One region of the Pantoea sp. App145 genome, then DNA from elsewhere that is predicted to be linked to it. Evidence: predicted binding sites of a transcription regulator. Region 1 holds the regulator's gene; each other region holds the start of a gene.
What was found. Region 1 encodes sigma-54, which starts transcription at its own class of promoters, with help from an activator protein. Its sites were predicted from a motif close to GTTGGCACANNTTTCGCTNT; they were not measured.

Region 1 (7,271 bases):
CGCCTTCAGGCTATATTCGTCAACGCCAGCAATGGATCATGCGGCAGATGCGCCAGCTGGGTGGGGAAGGTTTTCTGAATCGCTACAAGTTGCACTGAGGCAATTAATCTTCGTCGAAACCCGCTTCAAACAATTCGATCACCGCAGCCAGTGCCTGAGTCTCTTCCGGTCCGCTGGCTTCGATCTCAATATGGCCCCCTTTAGCGGAATCCAGCATCAGCAGTGCGATTACGCTGCTGGCTTCGGCTTCCGTTCCGGCTTCATTGCGTAGTAGTACTTCAGCGTCGAAACTCTGCACCAGCTCAAACAGTTTCATGGCCGGGCGGGCATGCATCCCCAGCTTGTTACGAATCTCAACGGTCTGCTTCACGGTCATGATTTGCGTTTTTCCAGGGTGCGATGACGGGACTGCACATTTTTTCCACGTGAGCGGAAGTAATCGGCCAGCTGTTCGGCAATGTACACCGAACGGTGTTTACCCCCGGTACAGCCAATGGCGACAGTGAGGTAACTGCGATTATTGGTTTCCAGCATCGGCAGCCACAGCTCAAGGTAACTGCGCGTCTGGTAGATAAAGTTATGTACTTCGGTATGTCGATCGAGAAATGCTGCCACCGGACGATCGAGGCCGGTCATCGGACGCAGTTTCGGATCCCAGTGCGGGTTAGGCAGAAAACGCACATCAAAGACATAATCGGCATCGATTGGAATACCATGTTTGAAGCCAAAGGATTCAAACACCATGGTCAGTTCACGTTCGCGTTTACCCAGCAGACGGGTCCGCAGCATCTCGGCTAACTCATGCACCGACATCTCTGAGGTGTCGATAATCAGATCGGCGCGTGAGCGCAGCGGCTCCAGCAGATCGCTTTCCTCATCAATGGCGCTCTCCAGTGACAGGTTTTTACTGGAAAGCGGATGCAGGCGGCGGGTATCGCTGTAGCGACGAATCAGCGTGTTGCGATCGGCATCGAGAAACAAAAGCTGCGGCGCAAAGGACTCCGGCAGATTATTGAGGGCAGTTTCAAAAATCTCCGGCGATTCGGGCATGTTCCGCACGTCAATACTGACGGCGGCTGAGATATTGCGTTCGGTTAACGTATTTGCCAGTTCGGGCAGCAGCACCACTGGCAGATTATCGACACAGTAAAATCCCATGTCCTCAAGCGCACGCAACGCGACTGATTTTCCTGAGCCTGACCGACCGCTAACGATCATCAGCACCATCACATTTCTCCCGTTTTAAACCGGCACCCTGGCCGGTAAAAGTGTCTGTCGCTTAAGGATGGTCGTCCTGCGCTTCTGTGATAATGGCATAGAGTTCTTCATCGCTCTGCGCTGCGCGCAGACGGCGACAGACGGTTTTATCTGCCAGGCGTTTTGCCACCAGCGATAGCGTATGCAGATGGGTTTTACACTGGTCCGCCGGCACCAGCAGCGCAAACAGCAGGTCTACTGGCTGATTGTCGACCGCGTCAAAGGCGATCGGCTGATCGAGGCTGATAAACACACCTACGGCGCGCAGGGTGTCTTCCTCCAGCTTGCCATGCGGAATAGCAATGCCATTGCCAATACCGGTACTGCCCATGCGTTCACGGGTGAGGATTGCTTCGAAAAGCGTCTGGTGAGGCAGATTGAGCTGCTTAGCTGCCAGCTCGCTGATTATTTCCAGCGCACGTTTTTTACTCTGGCAGTGTACGCCGCTGCGGGTGCAGTCCAGCGTGAGGACCGAGCTCAATTCCAGTGTCAGATCGTTGTTCATCATCGTTTCACTTGCGAGTTCACATAGCCGCGAGGATCACCCACTTTAACCCGTTAGCGGGGAAAATGCAGGTTCTCCTGTTGGCGCTTGCGCAGATGACAAAACGGGGCGGTCAGCCCGCCCCATTCTGTGCTCTGAGTGCCGAACCGGTCAGCACTCTGCAAGCGTGAAGGTTAGTGTTTTTTCAGTTTGTCTTTATGTTTAGTCAACTGACGGGAAAGCTTGTCGATCAATCCGTCAATGGCCGCGTACATATCTTCCGCTTCCGATGTCGCGTGCAACTCCCCGCCGTTAACATGCAAGGTTGCATCAGCAATCTGCGTTACCTTCTCCACTTTCAGAACAATATAGACCTGATTGATACGATCAAAATAGTGTTCCAGTTTGGCAAATTTGCTATTTACAAATTCGCGCAGCGGTTCGGTAATCTCTACATTCAGTCCGGTAAGGTTTATCTGCATAGGTCTTCCTTCTCAATACATTCAAACCAGCTGTTTACGCTGATTCGAGGGCGGGATGGACAAAGACTCGCGATACTTAGCAACCGTACGGCGGGCCACCATGATGCCCTGTTCAGATAACATGGAGGTCAGTTTGCTGTCGCTCAAGGGTTTTGCGGGGTTTTCCGCAGAGATCAATTTTTTTACCAGCGCACGTATTGCCGTGGAAGAAGCTTCGCCACCGCCTTCGGTGTTCACATGGCTGGAGAAAAAATACTTCAGTTCAAAGATGCCACGCGGGCTATGTAAATACTTCTGCGTGGTGACGCGCGAAATCGTGGATTCATGCATATCCACGGCTGAGGCGATATCCGCCAGCACCATGGGGCGCATATACTCCTCGCCCTGCTCAAAGAACGCCTGCTGCTGCTCGACAATACAACGTGTTACTTTCAGCAGTGTGTCGTTGCGGCTCTCCAGGCTCTTAATCAGCCATCGGGCTTCCTGTAAGTTACTGCGGATGAACTGGCTATCGCTGTCGTTACGCGCAGCTCCGCCCATCGCGGCATAATGCTGGTTGATTTTCAGACGTGGCACGCTGTCAGCATTCAGTTCGACCGTCCAGCGCGTGCCGATTTTGCGTACCAGCACATCAGGAATGACATATTCTGGTTCGCTGGTATTCACCGACTGGCCCGGACGCGGATCGAGCGACTGAATCAGCAGCATGGCATCTTTCAACACATCTTCTTTCAGACGCGTCACCCGCATCAGACTGCGGAAATCATGATTGGCCAGCAGGTCGAGATGTTCACTGACGATGAGGCGCGCTTCGGCCACCATCGGTATATCACTGGCATATTGTGAAAGCTGGACCAGCAGACAATCACGTAAATCACGTGCACCGACACCGACCGGGTCAAAACGCTGCACGCGTTTCAGTACCGCTTCCACTTCGTCCAGCGTCAGCTCCTCATCGCCAATGCTGTCGCAGATATCCTGCAACGTCACGGTGAGGTAGCCGGTATCGTCAATCGCATCCACAATCGAGGTCGCAATGGCACGGTCAGTATCAGTGAAGGGCGTCAGCTCGACCTGCCACATCAGGTAGTCCTGCAATGACTGCGTCGTCTCCCCTTGGTACACCGGCAATTCATCATCCTGATAATCGGTCCCGGTGCCTGAAGGCGTACCGGCGGTGTAGATCTCATCCCAGGTGGCGTCGAGCGGTAACTCTTCCGGCATATCCTTTTGTTCGAGTGCCTCTCGGGTGTCGAGCGCTTCGCTCTCCTGATATTCGCGTGTGTCTACTTCTTCATGAAGATCTGATTGTTCAAGCAATGGATTGCTTTCCAGCGCCAGTTGTAATTCCTGCTGGAGTTCAAGCGTAGAGAGTTGCAGCAAGCGGATTGCCTGCTGCAGCTGGGGTGTCATCGCCAGCTGTTGGCTGAGCCTGAGTTGCAAACCTTGCTTCATAATCCGGATTGAATTTCCTAAGCAAACGTCGGAGGTTACGACACCTTATCAGAGTCTGAACTCTTCGCCCAAATAAACACGCTTAACCTGCTCATCTGCAAGTATTTCATCGGGGGTGCCGTGGGCAATCAAATGCCCCTGGCTGACGATGTAAGCGCGTTCACAAACGGCAAGGGTTTCGCGCACGTTGTGGTCGGTGATCAACACGCCCAGCCCGCTATCGCGCAGATGCTCAATGATCTTCTTGATATCAATGACGGAAATGGGGTCGACACCCGCAAATGGTTCATCCAGCAGGATGAATTTAGGGTTGGCGGCCAGTGCACGGGCAATCTCCACACGGCGGCGTTCACCACCGGAAAGCGCCTGACCCATGCTGTCACGCAGGTGCTCAATGTGGAACTCTTCCATTAACTCATTGGCACGGTCCTGGCGCTGTTCTTCGCTAAGATCATCACGAACCTGCAATACCGCCATCAGGTTGTCGTAAACGCTCAGGCGACGGAAAATCGATGCTTCCTGCGGCAGATAACCAATGCCACGGCGCGCACGCGCATGCAGTGGCAGGATACTGATGTCTTCATCATCAATGACGATGCGACCGGCATCACGCGGCACAATACCTACCACCATGTAGAAGGTGGTGGTTTTACCGGCCCCGTTGGGACCCAGCAGGCCGACGATTTCGCCGGATTTCACCTGCAGGCTAACGTCTTCTACCACGCGGCGGCCTTTATAGGCTTTCGCCAGGTTTTCAGCGATCAGTGTGGCCATAGAAATTAGTTACTCTTCTTTTGGCTCTGGGATGAACCGTTTTTGTCCTGCAACTGCGACGGCACCAGTACGGTGGTCACGCGTTTGCTCTGGCCCTGACTGAAGGCCTGCATTTTCTGTTCTTTCACCAGATAGGTGATGCGATCACCTTTGATATTGCTATCCAGCTGCTCAATGTAAGCGTTGCCGGTCAGCTCAACAAAGTCATTGGCCAGTTCGTAGTGCAGCTTGGCAGCATGGCCTTGTACCGGCTTGCCGTTATCCTGCATTTGATAGAAAGTCGCGGGGTTGCCCCAGGCATCAACGATGGTTTTTTTGCTATCGCCGCCCGGACGGGTCACCACCACTTTGTCAGCGGTGATTTTGATCGATCCCTGGGTCACGATCACATTGCCGGTGAAGGTGGCGACATTACCCTGCAAATCCAGCGCCTGGTTTTCTGAAACGATATTGACGGGTTTGTCCGAGTCTCCTGTTAATGCCAGAGCGGGCAGACTGGTGGCTAACAGGGCGCTGACCAGCAGTAACTTAAGGCTGTTTTTGTTCATTTTGGATTTCATAGGAGGATTTGACCTTTTCAATCAACTCGGCATTTTTTGTCCGTAAGTTGCCGCGCATCTTCATGCCAGTAGAGTTAAAACTGCGGCCATAAAGGGTGACCTGATCGTCTGAAGTGACATCCTGGGTAACCAGATTGACTACCGCATTATCCGTTTTGATGCGCTGTAACTCGGAATCCTGCGTCAGGGTGTTTACTTCAACGTGGCCGTATAGATAAAGCATACGATCTTTGGTGAGCTTTGCCTTATCCGAGCGAACAGACCAGGTTGGAATTTTGTTCACGTCATAGGTGGTCATCACCGGATTTTCGAACCAGCTCAGTTGATCGGCATCAAAGTAGGTAACTTTATCCGAAATCAGCTTATAGGCCAGCGCACCATCGGGATTGTATACCACGGTGTGAGAAGTCGAGCTGGTATAGGTCGGCTCCTGATCGTTGGTGGCAACCGGTGTTTTGCTCTCATCCTGGTTGGTAAGATTCCAGCCGATTAGCACCAGAGCGATTAAGGCCAGAATCAGCGTTATCCAACGCCTGCTTTTACTCATACTGATTGCCCTTTGGCATCCTCAAATTTATTCTGCGCCATTAAGATCAGATCGCAAAGTTCACGTACTGCACCGCGGCCACCGGCAATGCGGGTGACGTAATGCGCGCGCGGCAGCAGAATCGGGTGCGCATCGGCAACGGCGACACTGAGACCGACTCGCGCCATGACCGGCCAGTCGATCAGGTCATCACCGATATACGCTACCTGTTCGGCAGATAATGACAGTTTATCCAGGAGTTCACGCCAGGCCAAAAGCTTATCCGATTGTCCCTGGTAAAGATGCGTAATGCCGAGGGTTTTACAACGATCTTCCATCAGTCTGGCATTGCGGCCGGTAATAATAGCCACTTCGATGCCCGAGGTCAGCAGGCAACGAATGCCATAACCATCGCGTACGTTAAAGGCTTTCAATTCTTCGCCGCTGTTGCCCATGTAAATCAGGCCGTCTGACATCACACCATCAACGTCACAAATCAGCAGGCGGATTTGCGCTGCCCGCGCCATGACTTCTGTGCTCACCGGACCATAGCAGGTTTCCACTGCTGGTGTTTCAACACTCATGTTCTTTTCCTGTTCAGACCACACCGGCGCGCAGCATGTCATGCATATGTACCACACCGAGCAGGCGATCGTCATCGGCCACCAGCAATGCAGTGATGTTTTTGTTTTGCATCAGGTTAAGGGCATCCACCGCCAACAGATTGGGGCGTACGCGGATGCCACCACGGGTCATCACATCCTGAATGCGGGCTGACTGGAAATCGATACCCATATCAAACACCCGGCGTAAGTCACCGTCGGTGAAGATACCTTCAATTTTCATCAGATCATCGACGATCACCGTCAGACCGAGATTTTTCCGCGTAATTTCCAGCAACGCATCACGCAATGATGCATCACGCGTGACATGAGGGATCTCGTCGCCACTGTGCATGATGTCACTGACATGCAGTAACAGTTTACGCCCCAATGCGCCACCTGGATGGGACAATGCAAAATCTTCCTGCGTAAAGCCGCGCGCTTCCAGCAGTGCCACCGCCAGCGCATCCCCCATCACCAGCGTGGCGGTGGTGCTGGTGGTGGGGGCCAGGCCGAGCGGGCAAGCTTCCTGCGGCACTTTCACGCATAGATGGACATCGGCGGCCCGGCCCATTGCGCTATCGGCACGGCTGGTGATACAGATCAGCTGAACTTTCTGGCGTTTCAGCACCGGTACCAGCGCGAGGATCTCGTTTGACTCACCGCTGTTCGAAATGGCAATCACCACATCGTTGGTACTGACCATCCCCAGATCGCCATGGCTGGCTTCTGCAGGATGAACAAAGAATGCGGGCGTGCCGGTGCTGGCGAAGGTCGCGGCGATCTTTTTGCCAATATGTCCCGACTTGCCCATCCCCATCACCACCACTTTACCCCGACAGGCAAAGATCATTTTGCAGGCGCGTGAGAAGTCGTCATTTATATATTGATCGAGTTGTTCCAGGCCCTCACGCTCAATACGCAGCACCGCTCTGCCTGCCTGTTGAAAGTCAAAATCCGGTTGCTGATGTGACATACTCAGTCTGTCCTTTATTAACCTGTGATAAACATGGGGCTAAGCCACAGCCAGCACACCCACACGATAAATCCTGCTAACAATAAGGCACCTGCCGCCCGGCCAATTCGGCGTCGGCGTTGCAGGCACAACAGGGCGAACAGCACGCTGACACC
Region 2 (7,271 bases), 370 kb from region 1:
GGCAGCCGCACCCAGGTCTGCTGCTGACGGCCAATCCTCTCCGTTCCCTCACGGGTAAACTCAGTGCTGCACACCGCATAGTCATCGCCAAAGGTGGTGATCACCGTGTGGCGTAACGTACGATCCAGTCCGGCCGAGGGACGTGCGGCACGAAACGCGCGGATTTCTTCGATGCCATACAGATTCTCACCGGCACCGAGACGTACCGTGCGGCTGTCATGCCAGAACAGCTCATCCAGAACGTCCACGTCATTGCTGACCAGCGCCTGCTCGTAGCGATAAAACGCCGCTGTCACTTCGGCGACAATTGCCGGACGATCAATATGTTCAGGTGTCATGCTTATGCGTCCATCAGGGTGGTTTGGGGCAGAGTAAGCCCTTGCTGTTGCAACGCCCAGGCGGCGCGCAATGCGAGGTGTTCTTTAAACGGTGCGGCGATCAGCTGTAATCCAATCGGCAGGCCGCTCGCCGTCGGCAGCGGTACGGTACACACCGGCAGGCCAAGGAAGGATATCGGCTGAGTCAGCATCCCCATACTGGCGCGTGTCGGCAGATGCTGGCCGTTGATATGAATGGTTTCCTGGCCGATGGTGGTCGCGCTGCACGGCGTTGCCGGGGCGATCAACACATCGAACTGCTCAAACAGCGGCAGTACCTGTTGCTGGAAATGACGACGGAAGCGTTGTGCCTGCACGTACCAGGCGGAGGGCAGCATCGCACCAGCCAGCAGGCGTTCGCGTGAGTTCGGTTCGAAACGTTCTGGCATCTCGCGCAGTTTTGGCAGGTAGTGATTGCCTCCTTCCGCTGCGGTGAGGATAAAGGCGGCAGAGCGGGCAATCTCAGCATCTGGCATCGTGACTTCATCGCTGGCTGCCAGCGCTTTGGCCACCACGGCCAGCGCGGCTCGGGCATCATCATTGCACCAGGTGGAGAAGAAGCCGCCTAACACGCCACAACGTAACCCTGCCGATCCCTGCGCCAACGTGTCGCTTGCCGTCATCACCGGTTGCGCGGCCTGAAAGGCATCGCTGGCGTCAGCCCCCTGCAAAATGTCATACACCAGGCTGAGATCTTCCACGGAACGCGCGAAGGGGCCGATATGGTCGAGGCTGGCGACAAACGGGTGGCTGCCGCTGCGGGATAAACGGCCAAAGGTAGGCTTCAGGCCGAAAATGCCGCACAGCGAAGCCGGGACGCGAATCGAGCCGTTGGTATCGCTGCCGAGCGAGAAGTGCACCAGCCCGGCCGCGACGGCGGCTGCCGATCCGCCTGAGGAACCACCCGCCACCCGCGTCAGATCGCGCGGGTTGTGGGTGGGGCCATAATGGGTGTTCTCGGTGGTGAAGCCGTAGGCGTAAGCATCCATATTCAGCATCCCGGAAAGCAGCGCCCCTTTCTGGCGCAGCTTGCTCACCGCCCAGGCATCTTCGCGCGCTGCCGGGCGTTCACTGAACAGGCTGGCACCGGCCAGAGTACTGTGACCGGCGACGTCAAACAGGTTCTTCACCGCATAGGGAATGCCCGCCAGCGCCGGTAAGGTTTCCCCGCGCTGGCGTTGTGCATCCAGCTGATCCGCTTCTTTCAGCATGCGCTGACCGGTGACTTCGGTCCAGGCGTTGAGTGCCGGGTTATGCTGTTCAATCGCGCTTAGCGTGTGTTCGGCGATGTCACGCGCACTAATCTCGCCGTTGCTCAGTGCCTGTTGCAGCGCGCTGATTGAGAGGGCCGAAAGTTTCATAGCTTATACACTCCCGCCACTTCCAGACGATCGTCGAGCGGATAAGCCATCAGCGGTTCAGCCATCGCGGCAATGCGGTTAAATTGGGTCAAAAGTTCGGCGCGGCGCGCCTCATCCAGCTCCAGCGCCAGAATCTGTTCCATCTGGGCGATATAGGCGGCCCAGTCCGGTTGTGCACTCATCAGTATTCTCCTTAGAAACCAGCGGCGCTGCCGTTGCTGCGCGGATCAAACGCGCCTTCCAGCATGCCGTTGTTATGGCGAACGATGGCACCAGCATGGCCGACCACCTCGCTAAAATCAGGTAACAGCTCCACTTCATGGCCCAGTGCACGTAGCTGCTGTACCGTTTCCGGTGCCACACGCGCTTCCAGCTTGAGGGAGTCAGAGGATTGGCCCCAGGTGCGGCCCAGCAGCCAGCGCGGCGAGCTCACCGCCTGTTGCAACGGCAATCCCTGGATAACATGGCGGGTAAAAATCGCCGCCTGGGTCTGTGGCTGGCCGTCGCCGCCCATCGAGCCATACACCATGGTGCGGCCATCTTTCAGGCGTGCCGCCGCCGGGTTAAGGGTGTGGAACGGTTGTTTACCGGGAGCCAGCGCCAGCAGGTGGCCGGGCTGCAAACTGAAGGCTGCGCCACGGTTTTGCCAGGTGATACCGGTACCCGGCAGAACCACGCCGCTACCGAATTCGTGATAAATACTCTGGATAAAGGAAACCGCCAGCCCGCTGCTGTCCATCACCCCCATCCACACGGTATCACCCGGGCCTTTGCCGGTGCCCCACGGGGCAGCGCTGGCATCATCAATCTGCGCGGCCAGGCCAGCAAGATGATCGGCATCCAGCAGGCTTTGCACATCAATGTCGATATGGCGCGGATCGGTAATATGTTGATCGCGCAGGGCAAAGGCTTTCTTGGTGGCTTCAACGATGCGATGCACGGTCTGCGTTTCATCGGCATCCGCCATATTGAGCTGGTCGGTAATGCCCAGAATCGCCAGCGACACCAGCCCCTGGGTGGGTGGCGTCATGTTCCAGATATCGCCTTCGCTGTGCGCCAGATGCAACGGCGTGCAGCGGCGTGCCTGCTGGCGTTGCAGATCTTCGAGGGTGACCGGCATGCCGAGTGCCGACATTTCCCGTGCCAGATGATGCGCCAGTTCACCGCGATAAAAACTGTCTAATCCCTGCTCGCACAGCAGGCTGAGGGTATTGGCCAGCGCCGGTTGGGTGAAACGGCTACCTGCCGCAGGCACTTCGCCATCGGGCAAAAAGGTGGCAGCAAACCCCGGCTGATCCTGCAATTCATGGCGTTTAGCGGCGGTTGCGGCGGCCTGCGAGTCTGTGACGGGAATGCCGTCAGCCGCATAGCGGATAGCGTCACGCAGCAGGCGTGGCAGCGGCAATGCTGTGGCTCCCAGCTCGGCTGAATAAGCCAGGGCTTCCTGCCAGCCGCTGACGGTGCCTGCCACGGTGAGCGCCGCTTTCGGTCCGCGATGTGGAATTTTTGTTGCGCCGTGATAAAAATCGAAGTGCGCCAGTGAACCGGCAGCACCGCTGGCATCGATAGCGATGGGATCGCCACCCGGCGGCACAATCAGCCAGAAGCCGTCACCGCCCAGCCCGTTCATATGCGGGTAGACCACGGCGATAGTAGCGGCAGCCGCGACCATGGCTTCAATGGCGTTGCCACCTTCGCGCAGCACCGCTAAGGCGCTTTCGCTGGCGAGATGGTGCGGGGTTACGGCCATGCCTAATGGCGCCATATTGCTCTGTATCATAGTGAACTCATTTTTCGGGTACGTGGGGAAGTTATAGCAAGAGCTGTTCCAGTTTTGGCAGGAAAACCATTGTGGATCGATTTATGCTAGCTTGTGATGAAACGAAAGTTACAGGACGAATGATGAAACAGTTAGATGAACGCCTCCGTAGCCACTATCCGCAACTGTCGCCGCAGGAGCAGCGCATTGCCGATTTTGTCTTTGATCATTTTGACGACCTGATCAGCTATAACAGCGCGGAACTGGCGCGGCTGAGTGGTGTGTCAAAAGCGACGGTGAGCCGCCTGTTCAAGCGCCTTGGCTACGAAAAATACAAAGACATGCGTGATGAGCTGCGCACGCTGCGCCAGAGCGGTATGCCCCTTACGGACAACCGCGATGCAGTGCAGGGCAATACGCTGCTGTCGCGTCATTACAAGCAGGAGATGGCGAACCTGACGCAGTGGGTCAACAGCATTGATCCGCAGCAGTTTGGCGAGGTAATTCAGGCGCTGGCGCAGGCGAAACGGCTGTTTATCGTCGGCATGCGTAATGCCTATCCGGTAGCGCTGCATCTGCGTCAGCAGCTGATGCAGGCGCGTCCTCAGGTCCATGTGCTGCCGCAACCCGGCCAGACGCTGGGTGAGGAGCTGGTGGATATCACCCCGGAAGATGTGGTGGTGGTGATGGCGTTTCGCCGTCGGCCCCGCATCCTCCGCCCGCTGATGCAGCAGCTACAACAAAGTAATATCCCGGTGCTGGCGCTGTGTGAACCGCAGGCGCAGGGCGTGCTCACCCTGGCACGCTGGCAGCTGTGTGCACCGCTCGACAGCGTCTCCGCCTTCGACAGCTATGCCTCCGCCATGAGTCTGGTGAATCTGCTGGCTAATGCCCTGTTGCATGAAATGTTGTCGCAAGGTCGACAGCGTATTCATCAAATCGCCGACCTCTACCAGCATCTGGATGAGCTGGAACACCGTTAAAGGGCACCGTTTTGGTGCTTTGCACCTTTTTTGATCGCTTTAATGTCCCGGCGCTGCGCTGGTTTTTTTCACCCTGATAAAGCTGCAACCCTGATTTTTCGTGGAAGTGTTCTTTTTGTTTCGGTTGGCACATTAGTTGCAGAACGATTCATCAAGAATCTTTTGTTTCACGTAAACTCACCGGGGTGCATAATGAAAAAAGTTTTAATGGCAGTGGCAGGCGCTGCGTTAATGATGGCGCAGGTCGGTAGCGCGATGGCCGATCAGCTGCAGGACATCCAGAAACGCGGTGTTATCCGCATTGCCGTACCGCAGGACTTCCCGCCGTTTGGTTCCGTCGGCACCGATTTACAGCCGCAGGGCTATGACATCGACATGGCGAAGTATCTCGCCAAAGAGATGAAACTGAAGTTGCAGCTGGTGCCTGTCTCCAGTGCTAACCGCGTACCGTATCTGCAAACCGATAAGGTCGATCTGGTGATCTCCAGCATGGGGAAAAATGCCGAACGTGAAAAAGTGATCGACTTTAGCCGTGCTTACGCGCCGTTCTTCCTGGGGGTGTTTGGTCCGAAAGGCGAAGAAATCAAAGATGCAGCGGCCCTGAGCGGTAAATCCATCGGCGTTACCCGTGGTGCAGTCGAGGATATGGTACTGACCGGCATCGCACCGAAAGACGCCGAGGTGAAACGTTACGAAGATAACAACACCACGCTGTCGGCTTATCTGTCTGGTCAGGTGCAGTTTATCGCCACCGGCAACCTGGTCGTGGCGGCGATTGCGCGTCAAAACCCGGCCAAGGCTCCGGTCGCGCAGTTCATGCTGAAAGATTCCCCGTGCTTTATCGGCCTGAAAAAGGACGAGCCTGCGCTGAAAGATAAAGTGAATGCGTTGATCGAGCAGGGCATTAAAGACGGCACCCTGAACAAGTTGTCCGAAGAGTGGCTGAAAGCGCCACTGCCGGCCAACCTCGGCGCATAAGAAGGACAGCCAATGATTGGGCAACTTAACTTTGCTGCGCTCTGGCCGCATTGGCCGGAGCTGCTGGCGGGGCTGTGGGTCACCATCCAGCTGACGGTACTGGCGACCGTAGGTGGCGTGTCGCTCGGTATCCTTGGTGCGGCACTGCGCAGCGGCAAACCCAGCTGGCTGAGCCGTATCTGGGGCGTTTATGTCGAGCTGATTCGCAACACCCCGTTTGTAGTGCAGCTGTTTTTTATCGTCTTTGGTTTGCCCAATCTTGGTCTGAAACTGACGGCGGGCGAAGCAGCGCTGCTGGCGATGCTGATTAACCTCGGTGCCTACAGTACCGAGATCATCCGTGCCGGTATTCAGGTGACGCCGAAAGGGCAGTGGGAGGCCGGACGTGTACTTGGCCTGACCCGCAGCCAGACGTTTCTGCGCGTGGTGTTGCCGCCGTCCTTGCAACGCATTTACCCGGCACTGGTCAGCCAGTGCATCATCGTGATGCTGGGATCGTCAGTGGTGTCGCAGGTCTCCTATGAGGAGCTGACCTTCGCCGCCAACCTGATTCAGTCGCGAACCTTTTTGAGTTTTGAAGTCTATCTGGTGACCACGTTGATTTACCTGGCGTTGTCGATTGCCATGCGTCAGCTGCTGCTGGCAGTGGGACGTAAATGGTTTGGAGCACTGCCATCATGACGACCTTTACCGACTGGGACATCCTGCGCAACCTGCTGCTGGCGGCGCGCTGGACGATTTTGCTGTCGCTGGTGGCCTTCTTTGGTGGCACGCTGGTGACCCTGCCGCTGCTGTTTTTGCGCCTGCTACGTAAACCGTGGCTGATGCGGTTGATCCGTGGTTACACCGAATTGTTTCAGGGCACGCCACTGCTGATGCAGCTGTTTCTGGCGTTCTTTGGCGTCGGGTTGTTCGGCATCGACGTTGCCCCCTGGACCGCCGCCTCACTGGCGTTGACGCTCTACACCAGCGCGTTTCTGGTGGATATCTGGCACGGTAGCATCCGTGCGTTACCGAAAGGCCAGTGGGAAGCATCGCGCTGCCTCGGCCTGACTTTCGGCCAGACGTTGTACCGCGTGATTGCTCCGCAGGCGATCCGCATTGCTATCGCGCCGACCGTCGGCTTTGCCGTACAGGTGATTAAAGGCACGGCGCTGGCGTCCATCATCGGTTTTGTCGAGCTGACCAAGGCCGGCACCATTTTGACCAATGTGACTTATCAGCCGTTTAAGGTATTTGGCCTGGTGGCGTTGGGTTACTTCCTGATGTGTTATCCGCTGTCTCGCTACAGCCAGTACCTGGAGAAAAAATTCAATGCCGCTCATCACCATTAATCAGGTACAGAAGTACTACGGCGACAACCATGTGTTGAAAGGGGTCGATCTCGATATCGAAATGGGCGAGGTGATCTCCATCATCGGCCGCAGCGGATCGGGTAAAAGTACCTTGCTGCGCTGTATGAACGGGCTGGAAGGCTATCAGGAAGGCAGCATCAAACTTGGCGGCATGACCATTACCGACCGGGAATCCCAGGCGCGTGACATCAGCCGTTCGGTCGGCATGGTGTTTCAGAGCTTCAACCTGTTCCCGCATATGACGGCGCTGGAAAATGTCATGCTGGCACCGCGTCGCGTGCTGAAAAAGAGCGAGGCGGAGTGCCGGGAACTGGCAAAACAGATGCTGGAAAAAGTTGGCCTCGGTGAGCGCCTCGACTATTACCCGGCCAATCTTTCGGGCGGTCAGCAGCAGCGCGTGGCGATTGCCCGTGCGCTGGCGATGCAGCCCAAAGTATTACTTTGTGACGAGATCACCT
Region 3 (7,271 bases), 620 kb from region 1:
GATATTGCGTCGGCCAGAACTCATAATGTAGCCGGTTGGTATTGGAGAGGATCACCACACGATGTCCATCCGCACGCAGTTTATTCATCACCGCCAGCGTATCCGGGCGCACGTCAATAAACACCGCCTGCCAGCCGGTGGTGAATTGTTCGTAACTGAGCGCAATATCCAGCTGGTCGCACAACCGGGCGGCGAAATGCTGATCGCTGATCTCACCCCGTTCGTGTTGTTCAAAAGCTTCATCCATCCGAAAGCGGCTTTGTAGCATTGCCAGCGGAACGCGTCCCAGGTCACTCCAGACACCGAGCACACGGTTGAAATCAATATCAACAATCACATTGCCTAAATCAAAGATGTAGAGCATGACGCCTCCTTATATTCCCTGGATCATTCACTCTAGCGGCAAATAGGGGGACTGAACAGGCGGGACGGCGGTGAAATCCGCGATCTGGAAGCGGGCGCACCCTTCCACTTTGCAGGCCGGGTGCGGCTTATATTAAGAAATGGCCTCACGCGTTATCAGACAATTGCCCGATATCCAGGCAAAAAAAAGCCCCGCGTTGCGGGGCTTCTTCTGTTCGTTTCGCTTAGTCTTTGCTGCCGCGAGACGCACGCTTACGGTCGTTCTCGGTCAGGTGACGTTTACGAATACGTACTGACACCGGCGTCACTTCTACCAGTTCGTCGTCATCGATGAACTCGATAGCCTGCTCCAGCGTCATCTTGACCGGCGGAACCAGAGTGGTTGCTTCATCAGTACCTGACGCACGCATGTTGGTCAGTTTTTTACCGGTCAGGCAGTTTACAGTCAGGTCATTAGAACGGCTGTGAATACCGATGATCTGACCTTCATAAACTTCCGCACCGTGACCCAGGAACAGCTTACCGCGATCCTGCAGACCGAACAGGGCGAAGGCTACCGCTTTACCCTGACCATTGGAGATCAGTACGCCGTTCTGGCGCTGGCCTACTTCACCCGGACGAACGTCGTCGTAGTGGCTGAAGGTGGAGTACAGCAGACCGGTACCTGAAGTCATGGTCATGAATTCGTTACGGAAGCCGATCAGACCACGGCTTGGGATCACGTAGTCAAGACGCACACGGCCTTTACCATCCGGGTCCATGTTTTTCATGTCGCCTTTACGCTCACCCATCGCCATCATCACAGAACCCTGGTGGGTTTCTTCGATGTCCAGGGTCACGTTCTCGAACGGCTCCTGCTTACGGCCTTCGTGCTCACGGAAGATAACTTTCGGACGGGATACCGCCAGTTCGTAACCTTCACGACGCATGTTTTCGATCAGAACTGACAGGTGCAGCTCACCACGACCAGAAACGCGGAATGCATCAGCATCAGCAGTTTCTTCAACACGCAGTGCCACGTTGTGTACCAGCTCTTTGTTCAGACGCTCCAGAATCTGGCGCGAAGTCACGTATTTACCTTCTTTACCGCAGAACGGTGAGGTGTTTACGTTAAAGAACATGGTCACAGTCGGCTCATCCACGCTCAGAGCAGGCAGCGCTTCAACATTCTGCGGATCACAAATGGTGTCAGAAATGTTCAGCTCACCCAGACCGGTGATCGCGATGATATCGCCAGCTTCAGCAAGGTCGCTTTCGATACGTTCCAGACCGAGGTGGCCCAGCACTTTACCGACTTTACCGTTGCGGGTTTTGCCTTCGCTATCGATGATCGTAACCTGCTGGTTCGGCTTCACTTTACCGCGTTTGATGCGGCCGATACCGATAACACCCAGGTAGTTGTTGTAGTCCAGCTGAGAGATCTGCATCTGCAGCGGCGCTTCAACTTCAACCTGCGGCGGAGAAACACGGTCAACGATCGCCTGATACAGCGGGGTCATGTCGTCAGCCATGTCGTTGTGGTCCAGACCCGCGATACCATTCAGCGCTGAAGCATAAATGATCGGGAAGTCCAGCTGTTCGTCAGTCGCATCAAGGTTAACGAACAGGTCAAATACCTGATCCACCACCCAATCCGGACGTGCGCCAGGACGGTCGATTTTGTTAATAACAACAATCGGCTTCAGGCCGTGGGCGAATGCTTTTTTGGTTACGAAGCGAGTTTGCGGCATCGGGCCATCCATCGCATCAACAACCAGCAGCACCGAGTCCACCATGGACATTACGCGCTCAACTTCACCACCGAAGTCGGCGTGTCCCGGGGTATCAACGATGTTGATACGGTAATCATTCCATTTGATGGCGGTGTTTTTTGCGAGGATGGTAATTCCACGCTCTTTCTCCAAATCGTTGGAGTCCATCACACGCTCAGTCGCTTCGGTACGGGCGTCGAAAGTACCGGACTGTTGCAGCAGTTTATCAACCAGGGTGGTCTTACCATGGTCGACGTGCGCGATGATGGCGATGTTACGCAAATTTTCGGTCACAGCTTTGCCTCAGGCATTATAGAAATAACGCGGTATTGTACACGGATTAAGCGGAAGACTGAACATGATCACAGATTTCGCCTAAAGTTTCTTGAAGTGCTGGTTTTTAGCACCAATTGCGGTGCATTAATCTGCACTGCGATGGCATTTTGCACCATTATGGTGCTTAAATTCGCCAGCAAAGCACCATTTAGGTGCACCAAATCCATCCTGGTGCAGCCACCGACTCACTAAAGGGCGCACCACAGCACGATTTTACCTGTAATAAAAAAGTTGGCACAGAATTCGCTTTAGTATTTTCAAGCGAAAACGACAGTTGCACAACGGTTGAAGAGCTTGCCGAGATCTTTGGTTAGGAGATGTCAGAAGCCATGGCACATTCCAGGCAACGAAGTTCTCTCACCACGACGACAATGACAATTTCCAGGAGAGTTGAGTATGTCCGCTGAACACGTTCTCTCGATGATGAACGAGCACGAAGTTAAGTTTGTTGACCTGCGTTTTACCGATACCAAAGGTAAAGAACAGCACGTTACTATCCCTGCTCACCAGGTTAACGCTGACTTCTTCGAAGAAGGCAAAATGTTCGATGGCTCCTCCATCGGTGGCTGGAAAGGCATTAACGAATCAGACATGGTGCTGATGCCGGACGCAACCACTGCCGTTCTGGATCCGTTCTTCGAAGACCCGACGCTGATCATCCGTTGTGACATCCTTGAGCCAGGCACCATGCAGGGCTACGATCGCGACCCGCGTTCAATTGCTAAGCGCGCTGAAGATTTCCTGCGCTCTTCTGGCATCGCTGATACCGTTCTGTTTGGACCTGAGCCGGAATTCTTCCTGTTCGATGACATCCGTTTCGGTTCTTCTACTTCTGGTTCACACGTTGCTATCGACGATATCGAAGCAGCATGGAACACCGGTAAAGAATACGAAGGCGGTAACAAAGGTCACCGTCCGGGTATCAAAGGTGGTTACTTCCCGGTTCCTCCGGTTGACTCAGCTCAGGACATCCGTTCTGCCATGTGTCTGACCATGGAGCAGATGGGTCTGGTGGTTGAAGCACATCACCACGAAGTAGCAACTGCTGGTCAGAACGAAGTGGCTACCCGCTTCAACACCATGACCAAAAAAGCTGACGAAATTCAGATCTACAAATACGTTGTTCACAACGTTGCTCACGCTTACGGCAAAACCGCAACCTTCATGCCGAAGCCAATGTTTGGTGACAACGGTTCAGGTATGCACTGCCACATGTCCCTGTCTAAAGGCGGCGTGAACCTGTTCTCTGGCGACAAATACGGCGGCCTGTCTGAAACTGCTCTGTTCTACATCGGCGGTATCATCAAGCACGCTAAAGCCATCAACGCCCTGGCTAACCCGACCACCAACTCTTATAAGCGTCTGGTCCCAGGCTACGAAGCGCCGGTAATGCTGGCTTACTCTGCCCGTAACCGTTCTGCTTCAATCCGTATCCCGGTTGTTGCCAGCCCGAAAGCTCGTCGTATCGAAGCGCGCTTCCCGGACCCGGCTGCTAACCCGTACCTGGCATTCACCGCACTGCTGATGGCTGGCCTCGACGGCATCATCAACAAGATCCACCCTGGTGATGCGATGGACAAAAACCTGTATGACCTGCCGCCGGAAGAAGAAGCTGAGATTCCAAAAGTGGCTGGTTCACTGGAAGAAGCGCTGAACTGCCTGAACGAAGACCGCGAGTTCCTGACCCGTGGTGGCGTGTTCACTGACGACGCTATCGACGCGTACATCGAACTGCGTAAGTCTGAAAATGACCGCGTTCGCATGACTCCGCACCCGGTAGAGTTTGAGCTGTACTACAGCGTTTAATCCTATGGAATATTCGGCGGATTTCGTGTTGCAGCAAGGCGGCAACTGAAAGAATCCCGGGGAGCTGAGATAGCTCAGTGACCCGGGTGAGTGAGGGCAGCCAACGCGGCTGCGGCACGAAAGACGCAGAAGATTTTTTGTTGCCGTGGAAACTTTCAGCCCATCTTCGGATGGGCTTTTTTCTCCACGAATTCATCGTTCAAATGACGGGTTTTACCACCAAAGGCTATAATGCACTGAATTAGTGCAGAGGAACGCTGTATGGCAACTGGCACGCTGCCCGATGCGGGGCAGATTCTCAATTCCCTGATAAACAGTATTTTGCTGGTCGATAATGAACTGGTAATTCATTACGCCAACCCGGCAGCACAGCAATTACTGGCGCAAAGTTCACGGAAATTATTCGGCACGCCGTTACCTGAATTAACCGGCTATTTTTCGCTGAATATTGAGGTGATGCGCGAGAGTCTTGAGGCTGGCCAGGGCTTTACCGACAGCGAAGTGACCTTAGTGGTAGATGGCCGCGCGCATATTATGTCGCTCACGGCGCAACGTCTGCCCGATGGCTTAATTTTGCTGGAAATGGCGCCGATGGATAATCAGCGCCGTCTCAGCCAGGAACAAATTCAGCATGCTCAGCAGGTCGCCGCCCGCGATTTGGTACGCGGTCTGGCTCATGAAATTAAAAACCCGCTGGGGGGTTTACGTGGTGCTGCACAGTTATTATCGCGCGCCCTGCCCGACCCTTCGCTGAATGAATATACCAAAGTCATTATTGAGCAGGCCGATCGCCTGAGAAATCTGGTCGATCGTTTGCTTGGCCCGCAGCAACCCGGTTTACATGTCACCCAAAGTATTCATCAGGTGGCTGAGCGCGTGGTCAATCTGGTCTCGATGGAGTTGCCGGATAATGTCTCGCTGGTGCGTGATTACGACCCCAGCCTGCCGGAGCTGCCACACGACCCGGATCAAATTGAACAGGTTCTGCTGAATGTAGTACGCAACGCGCTTCAGGCGTTGGGTGAAGAAGGCGGCACGATTATTATCCGCACCCGCACCGCGTTCCAGTTAACGCTGCACGGGGTACGATATCGCCTGGTGGCACGCATCGATATTGAAGATGACGGCCCAGGCATTCCGGCTCAACTGCAGGATACGCTGTTCTATCCGATGGTGAGTGGGCGTGAAGGCGGCACCGGTTTAGGTCTGTCGATTGCGCGCAGTCTGATCGATCAGCATTCAGGAAAAATAGAATTTAACAGTTGGCCTGGTCACACCGAATTCTCGGTTTACCTGCCTATTCGCCAGTGAGGTTTCTATGCAACGAGGGATAGTCTGGATCGTCGATGACGATAGCTCCATCCGCTGGGTGCTTGAACGTGCGCTCACTGGAGCCGGTTTGAGCTGTGCAACTTTTGACAGCGGCAACGAAGTGCTGGAAGCGCTCTCGACCAAAACCCCAGATGTTTTACTGTCAGATATTCGCATGCCGGGCATGGATGGGCTGGCGCTGCTGAAACAAATTAAACAGCGTCACCCGATGTTGCCGGTCATCATTATGACGGCGCATTCGGACCTGGATGCCGCCGTCAGCGCTTACCAGCAGGGTGCATTTGATTACCTGCCGAAGCCATTCGATATTGATGAAGCGGTTGCGCTGGTAGAGCGCGCCATCAGCCATTATCAGGAACAACAGCAGCCGCGCAATCAGCCGGTGAGCGGCCCAACCACCGATATTATCGGTGAGGCCCCGGCCATGCAGGACGTATTCCGCATTATTGGCCGCCTGTCACGTTCCTCCATCAGTGTGCTGATTAATGGTGAGTCGGGTACCGGTAAAGAACTGGTGGCACATGCCCTGCATCGCCACAGCCCGCGCGCTAAAGCCCCCTTTATCGCGTTAAACATGGCGGCTATTCCGAAAGACCTGATTGAGTCAGAGTTGTTTGGCCATGAGAAAGGCGCATTTACCGGGGCCAATCAGATCCGTCAGGGACGTTTTGAGCAGGCCGATGGTGGCACGTTGTTCCTTGACGAGATTGGCGATATGCCACTTGATGTGCAGACTCGTCTGCTGCGCGTGTTAGCCGATGGTCAGTTCTACCGGGTTGGTGGCTACGCGCCGGTGAAAGTGGACGTCCGTATCATTGCGGCAACCCACCAGAACCTGGAAATGCGGGTACAGGAAGGCAAATTCCGTGAAGACCTGTTCCATCGTCTGAACGTGATTCGTGTACATCTGCCGCCACTGCGTGAGCGTCGTGAAGACATTCCGCGCCTGGCACGCTACTTCCTGCAAGTGGCTGCGCGTGAACTGGGTGTGGAAGCGAAGATCCTGCATCCTGAAACCGAAGCAGCGCTGACGCGTCTGCACTGGTCAGGCAACGTGCGTCAGCTGGAAAACACCTGTCGCTGGTTGACGGTGATGGCAGCAGGTCAGGAAGTGTTGATCCAGGATCTGCCCGCAGAGCTGTTTGAATCCAGCGCCCCCGAAAGTCCGGTGCAATCGCTGCCGGATAGCTGGGCCACGCTGCTGGCACAATGGGCAGACCGCGCACTGCGTTCCGGTCATCAAAACCTGCTATCTGAAGCACAGCCGGAAATGGAGCGAACCCTGCTCACCACCGCATTGCGTCATACACAAGGCCATAAACAGGAAGCGGCACGTTTGCTGGGATGGGGACGTAATACCCTGACACGCAAACTGAAAGAACTGGGAATGGAATAAAAGTGTGAAAAAGGGAGCATTTGCTCCCTTTGTTATTTTATATCACGCGTGAAAATTGCTGCTGACGCGCCTTCTGCCGCAGATACACATCAAAGCACATGCAAATATTGCGGATCAGCAGGCGGCCTATACCGGTAACCTGTAAGCCCCCCTCATGCTGCTCCAGCAAACCATCAGCCACCAGCGGTGCCAGTAACCCCAGGTCTTCGGCGAAATAGCGCTTAAACACGATTGGCCACTGAGCCTCAACAGCGGCATAGTCGAGTGCGAAATTGCAAATCAGCGCC
Region 4 (7,271 bases), 970 kb from region 1:
TTCACCCGAGTTCTCTCAAGCGCCTTGGTATTCTCTACCTGACCACCTGTGTCGGTTTGGGGTACGATTTCGTGTTACCTGGAGCTTAGAGGCTTTTCCTGGAAGCAGGGCATCAGTTACTTCACCACCGTAGTGGCTCGTCATCACGCCTCAGTGTTAAAGAAGACCGGATTTGCCTGGTCTTCACACCTACACGCTTAAACCGGGACAACCGTCGCCCGGATAACCTAGCCTTCTCCGTCCCCCCTTCGCAGTAACACCAAGTACAGGAATATTAACCTGTTTCCCATCGACTACGCTTTTCAGCCTCGCCTTAGGGGTCGACTCACCCTGCCCCGATTAACGTTGGACAGGAACCCTTGGTCTTCCGGCGAGCGGGCTTTTCACCCGCTTTATCGTTACTTATGTCAGCATTCGCACTTCTGATACCTCCAGCAGACCTCACAGTCCACCTTCAGCGGCTTACAGAACGCTCCCCTACCCAACAACACATAGTGTCGCTGCCGCAGCTTCGGTGCATGGTTTAGCCCCGTTACATCTTCCGCGCAGGCCGACTCGACCAGTGAGCTATTACGCTTTCTTTAAATGATGGCTGCTTCTAAGCCAACATCCTGGCTGTCTGTGCCTTCCCACATCGTTTCCCACTTAACCATGACTTTGGGACCTTAGCTGGCGGTCTGGGTTGTTTCCCTCTTCACGACGGACGTTAGCACCCGCCGTGTGTCTCCCGTGATAACATTCTCCGGTATTCGCAGTTTGCATCGGGTTGGTAAGCCGGGATGGCCCCCTAGCCGAAACAGTGCTCTACCCCCGGAGATGAGTTCACGAGGCGCTACCTAAATAGCTTTCGGGGAGAACCAGCTATCTCCCGGTTTGATTGGCCTTTCACCCCCAGCCACAGGTCATCCGCTAATTTTTCAACATTAGTCGGTTCGGTCCTCCAGTTAGTGTTACCCAACCTTCAACCTGCCCATGGCTAGATCACCGGGTTTCGGGTCTATACCCTGCAACTTAACGCCCAATTAAGACTCGGTTTCCCTTCGGCTCCCCTATACGGTTAACCTTGCTACAGAATATAAGTCGCTGACCCATTATACAAAAGGTACGCAGTCACACCCAAAAGGATGCTCCCACTGCTTGTACGTACACGGTTTCAGGTTCTGTTTCACTCCCCTCGCCGGGGTTCTTTTCGCCTTTCCCTCACGGTACTGGTTCACTATCGGTCAGTCAGGAGTATTTAGCCTTGGAGGATGGTCCCCCCATATTCAGACAGGATACCACGTGTCCCGCCCTACTCGTCGGACTCACAGTCCGTGCATTTTCGTGTACGGGGCTGTCACCCTGTATCGCGCGACTTTCCAGACGCTTCCACTAACACACAAACTGATTCAGGTCCTGGGCTGTTCCCCGTTCGCTCGCCGCTACTGGGGGAATCTCGGTTGATTTCTTTTCCTCGGGGTACTTAGATGTTTCAGTTCCCCCGGTTCGCCTCGTTAACCTATGTATTCAGTTAACGATAGTGCACAAGTGCACTGGGTTTCCCCATTCGGACATCGCCGGCTGTTGCGGTTCATATCACCTTGCCGGCGCTTTTCGCAGATTAGCACGTCCTTCATCGCCTCTGACTGCCAGGGCATCCACCGTGTACGCTTAGTCGCTTAACCTCACAACCCACAGGCGTTTTGCAACGCTTATGAATCGTAAGCTTTTGAGAGACTCGAACGCGCCGCTTTCATTTCTTATTACGGAGAAATGAAACAACGCGTCGTTTCAAATTTTCAGCTTGTTCCGGATTGTTAAAGAGCAAATACTTCGCAGCATGCTGAATCAGCATACTCTGAAGTATCTTGGGTAACGCCTTTCACTCATTACCAGCAAGTGGCGTCCCCTAGGGGATTCGAACCCCTGTTACCGCCGTGAAAGGGCGGTGTCCTGGGCCTCTAGACGAAGGGGACACAGGGGTGTCGTCGTCAAGACGGCTTGCTCATGACTTTTATCAGACAATCTGTGTGAGCACTTCGCGGGAAAGTATCTTCAGGTAAGGAGGTGATCCAACCGCAGGTTCCCCTACGGTTACCTTGTTACGACTTCACCCCAGTCATGAATCACAAAGTGGTAAGCGCCCTCCCGAAGGTTAAGCTACCTACTTCTTTTGCAACCCACTCCCATGGTGTGACGGGCGGTGTGTACAAGGCCCGGGAACGTATTCACCGTAGCATTCTGATCTACGATTACTAGCGATTCCGACTTCATGGAGTCGAGTTGCAGACTCCAATCCGGACTACGACGCACTTTATGAGGTCCGCTTGCTCTCGCGAGGTCGCTTCTCTTTGTATGCGCCATTGTAGCACGTGTGTAGCCCTGGCCGTAAGGGCCATGATGACTTGACGTCATCCCCACCTTCCTCCGGTTTATCACCGGCAGTCTCCTTTGAGTTCCCGACCGAATCGCTGGCAACAAAGGATAAGGGTTGCGCTCGTTGCGGGACTTAACCCAACATTTCACAACACGAGCTGACGACAGCCATGCAGCACCTGTCTCACGGTTCCCGAAGGCACTAAGGCATCTCTGCCAAATTCCGTGGATGTCAAGGCCAGGTAAGGTTCTTCGCGTTGCATCGAATTAAACCACATGCTCCACCGCTTGTGCGGGCCCCCGTCAATTCATTTGAGTTTTAACCTTGCGGCCGTACTCCCCAGGCGGTCGACTTAACGCGTTAGCTCCGGAAGCCACGCCTCAAGGGCACAACCTCCAAGTCGACATCGTTTACGGCGTGGACTACCAGGGTATCTAATCCTGTTTGCTCCCCACGCTTTCGCACCTGAGCGTCAGTCTTCGTCCAGGGGGCCGCCTTCGCCACCGGTATTCCTCCAGATCTCTACGCATTTCACCGCTACACCTGGAATTCTACCCCCCTCTACGAGACTCAAGCCTGCCAGTTTCGAATGCAGTTCCCAGGTTAAGCCCGGGGATTTCACATCCGACTTGACAGACCGCCTGCGTGCGCTTTACGCCCAGTAATTCCGATTAACGCTTGCACCCTCCGTATTACCGCGGCTGCTGGCACGGAGTTAGCCGGTGCTTCTTCTGCGGGTAACGTCAATGCATGAAGCTATTCACTTCACACCCTTCCTCCCCGCTGAAAGTACTTTACAACCCGAAGGCCTTCTTCATACACGCGGCATGGCTGCATCAGGCTTGCGCCCATTGTGCAATATTCCCCACTGCTGCCTCCCGTAGGAGTCTGGACCGTGTCTCAGTTCCAGTGTGGCTGGTCATCCTCTCAGACCAGCTAGGGATCGTCGCCTAGGTGAGCCGTTACCCCACCTACTAGCTAATCCCATCTGGGTTCATCCGATGGTGTGAGGCCCGAAGGTCCCCCACTTTGGTCTTGCGACGTTATGCGGTATTAGCTACCGTTTCCAGTAGTTATCCCCCTCCATCGGGCAGATCCCCAGACATTACTCACCCGTCCGCCACTCGTCACCCGGGGAGCAAGCTCCCCTGTGCTACCGTTCGACTTGCATGTGTTAGGCCTGCCGCCAGCGTTCAATCTGAGCCATGATCAAACTCTTCAATTTAAAGTTTGATGCTCAAAGAATTAAACTTCGTAATGAATTACGTGTTCACTCTTGAGACTTGATATTTTTTAAGTCCGTGGACTTTTGATATCAATCCTGCGAGTGCCCACACAGATTGTCTGATAAATTGTTAAAGAGCAGTGCGGGCAGCGGGTTAACCGTCTGTCGCGAGGTGGCGTATATTACGCTTTCCTCCTTCAGAGTCAATCACTTTTTTCAGCGATTTTCTCCGGCGGGATGAATCACTTCGTCCCTTGCTGACCCGTCTGCGTTGCCGCTTTGCCGTGTCAGTGGAGGCGCATTATAGGGATCCGATTTTTTTGCACAACCCCTTTTTTCGATCTTTTGATTCAACTGGTGAGTTTTCATCCTTTCTGCTGGGATCACGAACGATCCGCTCAATAATTAGCTTGTCTGACGCACCGATCGCGCTCAGGCTAGGCATAAATGAGTAAAAGGAGAAAGATCATGTCCACAGCCTTACGTCCCTATAAAAGCAGCTACCCGCAAACTGGTGATCGCGTCATGATCGATAAAAGCAGTGTTGTGGTTGGCGATGTTGTATTAGGAGACGATGTCAGTATCTGGCCACTGGTTGCTATTCGCGGTGACGTGAATCAGGTGATGATTGGCGCACGAACCAATATCCAGGATGGCTGCGTCCTCCATGTGACGCATAAGTCAGCCAGCAATCCGGCGGGTTACCCTCTGGTGATTGGCGAAGATGTTACGGTGGGCCACAAAGCTATGCTGCATGGCTGCACCATTGGCGATCGCGTCCTGGTTGGCATGGGATCGATTCTGCTGGATGGCGTAATAGTAGAAGAGGATGTGATGATTGGTGCAGGTAGCCTCGTCCCCCCCGGCAAGCGTCTGGAAAGTGGCTACCTGTATTTAGGCAGCCCGGTGAAACAAATTCGCCCGCTTAATGAAACCGAGATAGAGGGCCTTCGTTACTCAGCAAACAACTATGTTGGCTGGAAAAATGATTATCTCGCTCAGGAAAGCCAGACCCAGCCCTGATGATCAACTTCATCATTACGGATAAGTTGCTCGGCCTCCTCTTCCAGATCCCAGCGATGAGCGCTAAACAGCGCCATCGCTTCCCCCTCACCGAATCTGTCATGCAATGCCTGAAGAGAGATCGCGCACATCAGCCCCATGCCATTCACCATCGCCGGAAAACACACCGCTTGCCGGTTTTGATCCCAATCTTCCCGATCAGGAAACTGAATCGCCTGATTCACGGCTGCATCGCCTGCTTTAATTGCGCAATGACGGGCGTGATCTCAGGCATCACACCATGCCATAACTGAAAGGCATGCGCTGCCTGCCCCACCAGCATACCCAATCCATCGGCGAGTTGTTGCGCCCCCTGTTGCTGGCACCAAAACAAAAATGGCGTCAGACCCGGCTGGTAAAACATGTCATAACAGCGCGTATGTTGAGAAATCAATGAAATGGGCAGTGGCGGCACATCGCCTTTCACACCGCTGGAAGTGGCATTGATTATCAGATCAAACGACTGGCCGGCCAGAGAAGTAAAACTGCAGGCATGAATGGCCCCACTATGCTGGAAAATATCCGCAAGCAGCTCCGCCTTTTCAACCGTACGATTCGTCACTGTCAGAGCACACCCTAATGAGAGCAGTGGCAAAATCACGCCGCGTGCGGCTCCCCCTGCCCCCACCAGCAATACCCGATCGCCGGGGCGGATCATTTTAAGCCGCTCAAGATCGCTCAGTAAGCCGATGCCATCCGTGTTGTCGCCCAGGATCTGCCCCTGCGCATCCTTCTTTAACGTATTGACCGCCCCAGAGAGCGCAGCACGCTCGCTGAGTTCATCAGCAAACTCCCACGCCTGCTCTTTGAAGGGCAACGTCACATTGGCCCCTTTCCCACCCGCCGAAAAGAACTCGCTGATCGCCTGCGGAAAACCATCCAGTGGTGCGCATACGCGACCATAGTGGTGTTCAATTCCCGTTTGCTCTGCGAATAAACGATGGATAAAAGGTGACTTACTATGTTCAATCGGGTTACCAAAAACGGCAAAGTTCTCCATAAATTAGCCCTGACGGATAAGTTCGCCGCTGATAACGTCGCGGATTTCAGAAGGATTAAGACGCCCGCCCGTTTCACCCGCTAATACCGGAAACTCAGCACCAAATTGCTGAGCGACTTCGGCAACGGTGCGACATGGTGTCTCGCCTGAAAGATTGGCACTGGTTGAAACCAGCGGTTTACCGAAGCGCTGACACAGCGCCTGCACATCAGGATGGTCGCTAACGCGAATCGCCAGTGAGTCAAAACGTCCAGTCAGCCACCGTGGCGTATGCGGTGATGCCGGTACGACAAACGTGACCGGCCCCGGCCAGCAGGCAAACATACGTTCACGCTGCACCACGGAAAGCTCCTGATCGGCAACGTAGGGTTCCAGCTGAGCATAATCGGCCGCAATCAGGATCAACCCTTTTTCGACTGGCCGCTGTTTCAGCGCCAGTAATGACATTACAGCACTTTCGCTGTCCGGGTCACATCCCAGACCAAAAACCGCCTCTGTGGGATAGGCGATCACCGCATGTTGCTGCAACTGTTGAATACAGAAATCCAGATTTTCCGCTGAAGAGTGATTTTGCGTCATGGTAATTCATTGTCCTGCACAACGGGTTTACCGCAGCGCTTACTGGCGCAGAAACGTTTCTTGCCCTGCGCGGTTTTCTTTTCAATTAATAAAGGGAACTGGCAGTGCGGGCAGACACCCTCAACAGGAGTCGCATTCAGCGCAAACTGGCAGTCCGGATAACGATCGCAGGAGTGGAATGTCTTACCATAGCGCGAACGGCGCTGAACCAGCTTCCCGCTTTGGCACTGTGGACAGGCGATAGCCGTCTCGTCAGGCTTATCAATCGTTTCAGTATAATCACATTCTGGATAGTGGCTGCAGCCAACAAACATGCCAAAGCGTCCCTGACGAAGCACTTTATCAGCGCCGCATTGCGGACAGGCATGGCCTTCCAGGACTTTAACGATATGGCCATCGCCCTGGTTTTTCAGCGGGCGGATATACTCGCAGGCAGGAAAGTTGGCACAGCCAAGAAATGGACCATGTTTGCCGGCACGTATCACTAAATCTGCCCCGCAAGCGGGGCAGGGATCATGTTTACGCACGGTAAATAGTGCTGATTTACTCATATAACCCGATGCATCAAGCGCAAATTAATGCAGCATACCTTCATTGACGTCGAATAACAGTTCTTCCATTTGCTGATAAGCATTTTCGCATCCTGGGATGTTAAACAACACCATCAGCACCACCCATTTGAGATCTTCCAGATCGAATTCGAGGGTATCAAGGGCCATCACACGTTCGATAACCATTTCGCGAGTTTCCATATTCAGCACCTGGATTTGTTCCAGGAACAGAATAAAACCACGACATTCGGCATCCAGACGCAGGCTCTCTTCCTCCGTGTAGATTCGCATTGAGAACGGATCGTTCGCCAGCAACACTGGCGCAACTAAACCTTCCTGGTAATCCGCCAGTCTCTCAAGCCAATTCAACGCATTGTAGATATCTTCACGATGAAAACCGGCATCCGTTAAATCATCGGTCAATTTATCCTGATCAACGCGCATTTCGGCTTCGTTGTGGATATAGGTCTCAAACAAGTACATAAGTACGTCGAACAT

Region 2: the regulator sigma-54 is predicted to act here: its motif matches at 3,552-3,571, upstream of RCF31_RS08760 (gamma-glutamyltransferase family protein).
Region 3: the regulator sigma-54 is predicted to act here: its motif matches at 2,681-2,700, upstream of glnA (glutamate--ammonia ligase).
Region 4: the regulator sigma-54 is predicted to act here: its motif matches at 3,753-3,772, upstream of RCF31_RS14920 (gamma carbonic anhydrase family protein).

What each region holds. Positions count from the first base shown of each region.
Region 1 is NZ_CP133290.1:2,265,673-2,272,943, reverse strand. Features, by position in the region: gene mtgA (monofunctional biosynthetic peptidoglycan transglycosylase) at 1-98, shown strand, start outside; gene npr (PTS phosphocarrier protein NPr) at 104-376, opposite strand; gene rapZ (RNase adapter RapZ) at 373-1,227, opposite strand; gene ptsN (PTS IIA-like nitrogen regulatory protein PtsN) at 1,280-1,762, opposite strand; gene hpf (ribosome hibernation promoting factor) at 1,936-2,223, opposite strand; gene rpoN (RNA polymerase factor sigma-54) at 2,245-3,678, opposite strand; gene lptB (LPS export ABC transporter ATP-binding protein) at 3,727-4,452, opposite strand; gene lptA (lipopolysaccharide ABC transporter substrate-binding protein LptA) at 4,458-5,012, opposite strand; gene lptC (LPS export ABC transporter periplasmic protein LptC) at 4,981-5,559, opposite strand; gene kdsC (3-deoxy-manno-octulosonate-8-phosphatase KdsC) at 5,556-6,122, opposite strand; gene kdsD (arabinose-5-phosphate isomerase KdsD) at 6,136-7,116, opposite strand; gene RCF31_RS10420 (calcium/sodium antiporter) at 7,134-7,271, opposite strand, start outside.
Region 2 is NZ_CP133290.1:1,894,385-1,901,655, reverse strand. Features, by position in the region: gene hpxZ (oxalurate catabolism protein HpxZ) at 1-338, opposite strand, end outside; gene RCF31_RS08770 (AtzE family amidohydrolase) at 341-1,738, opposite strand; gene hpxX (oxalurate catabolism protein HpxX) at 1,735-1,920, opposite strand; gene RCF31_RS08760 (gamma-glutamyltransferase family protein) at 1,932-3,518, opposite strand; gene hpxU (MurR/RpiR family transcriptional regulator HpxU) at 3,641-4,480, shown strand; gene RCF31_RS08750 (transporter substrate-binding domain-containing protein) at 4,673-5,458, shown strand; gene RCF31_RS08745 (amino acid ABC transporter permease) at 5,471-6,139, shown strand; gene RCF31_RS08740 (amino acid ABC transporter permease) at 6,136-6,792, shown strand; gene RCF31_RS08735 (amino acid ABC transporter ATP-binding protein) at 6,773-7,271, shown strand, end outside.
Region 3 is NZ_CP133290.1:2,888,473-2,895,743, reverse strand. Features, by position in the region: gene yihX (glucose-1-phosphatase) at 1-364, opposite strand, end outside; gene typA (ribosome-dependent GTPase TypA) at 588-2,408, opposite strand; gene glnA (glutamate--ammonia ligase) at 2,847-4,256, shown strand; gene glnL (nitrogen regulation protein NR(II)) at 4,518-5,567, shown strand; gene glnG (nitrogen regulation protein NR(I)) at 5,575-6,984, shown strand; gene hemN (oxygen-independent coproporphyrinogen III oxidase) at 7,022-7,271, opposite strand, start outside.
Region 4 is NZ_CP133290.1:3,239,086-3,246,356, reverse strand. Features, by position in the region: rRNA gene RCF31_RS14935 (23S ribosomal RNA) at 1-1,664, opposite strand, end outside; tRNA gene RCF31_RS14930 (tRNA-Glu) at 1,880-1,955, opposite strand; rRNA gene RCF31_RS14925 (16S ribosomal RNA) at 2,040-3,581, opposite strand; gene RCF31_RS14920 (gamma carbonic anhydrase family protein) at 4,050-4,604, shown strand; gene RCF31_RS14915 (DUF1488 domain-containing protein) at 4,580-4,828, opposite strand; gene aroE (shikimate dehydrogenase) at 4,825-5,643, opposite strand; gene tsaC (L-threonylcarbamoyladenylate synthase type 1 TsaC) at 5,647-6,222, opposite strand; gene RCF31_RS14900 (topoisomerase DNA-binding C4 zinc finger domain-containing protein) at 6,219-6,773, opposite strand; gene smg (DUF494 family protein Smg) at 6,798-7,271, opposite strand; gene dprA (DNA-protecting protein DprA) at 7,243-7,271, opposite strand, start outside.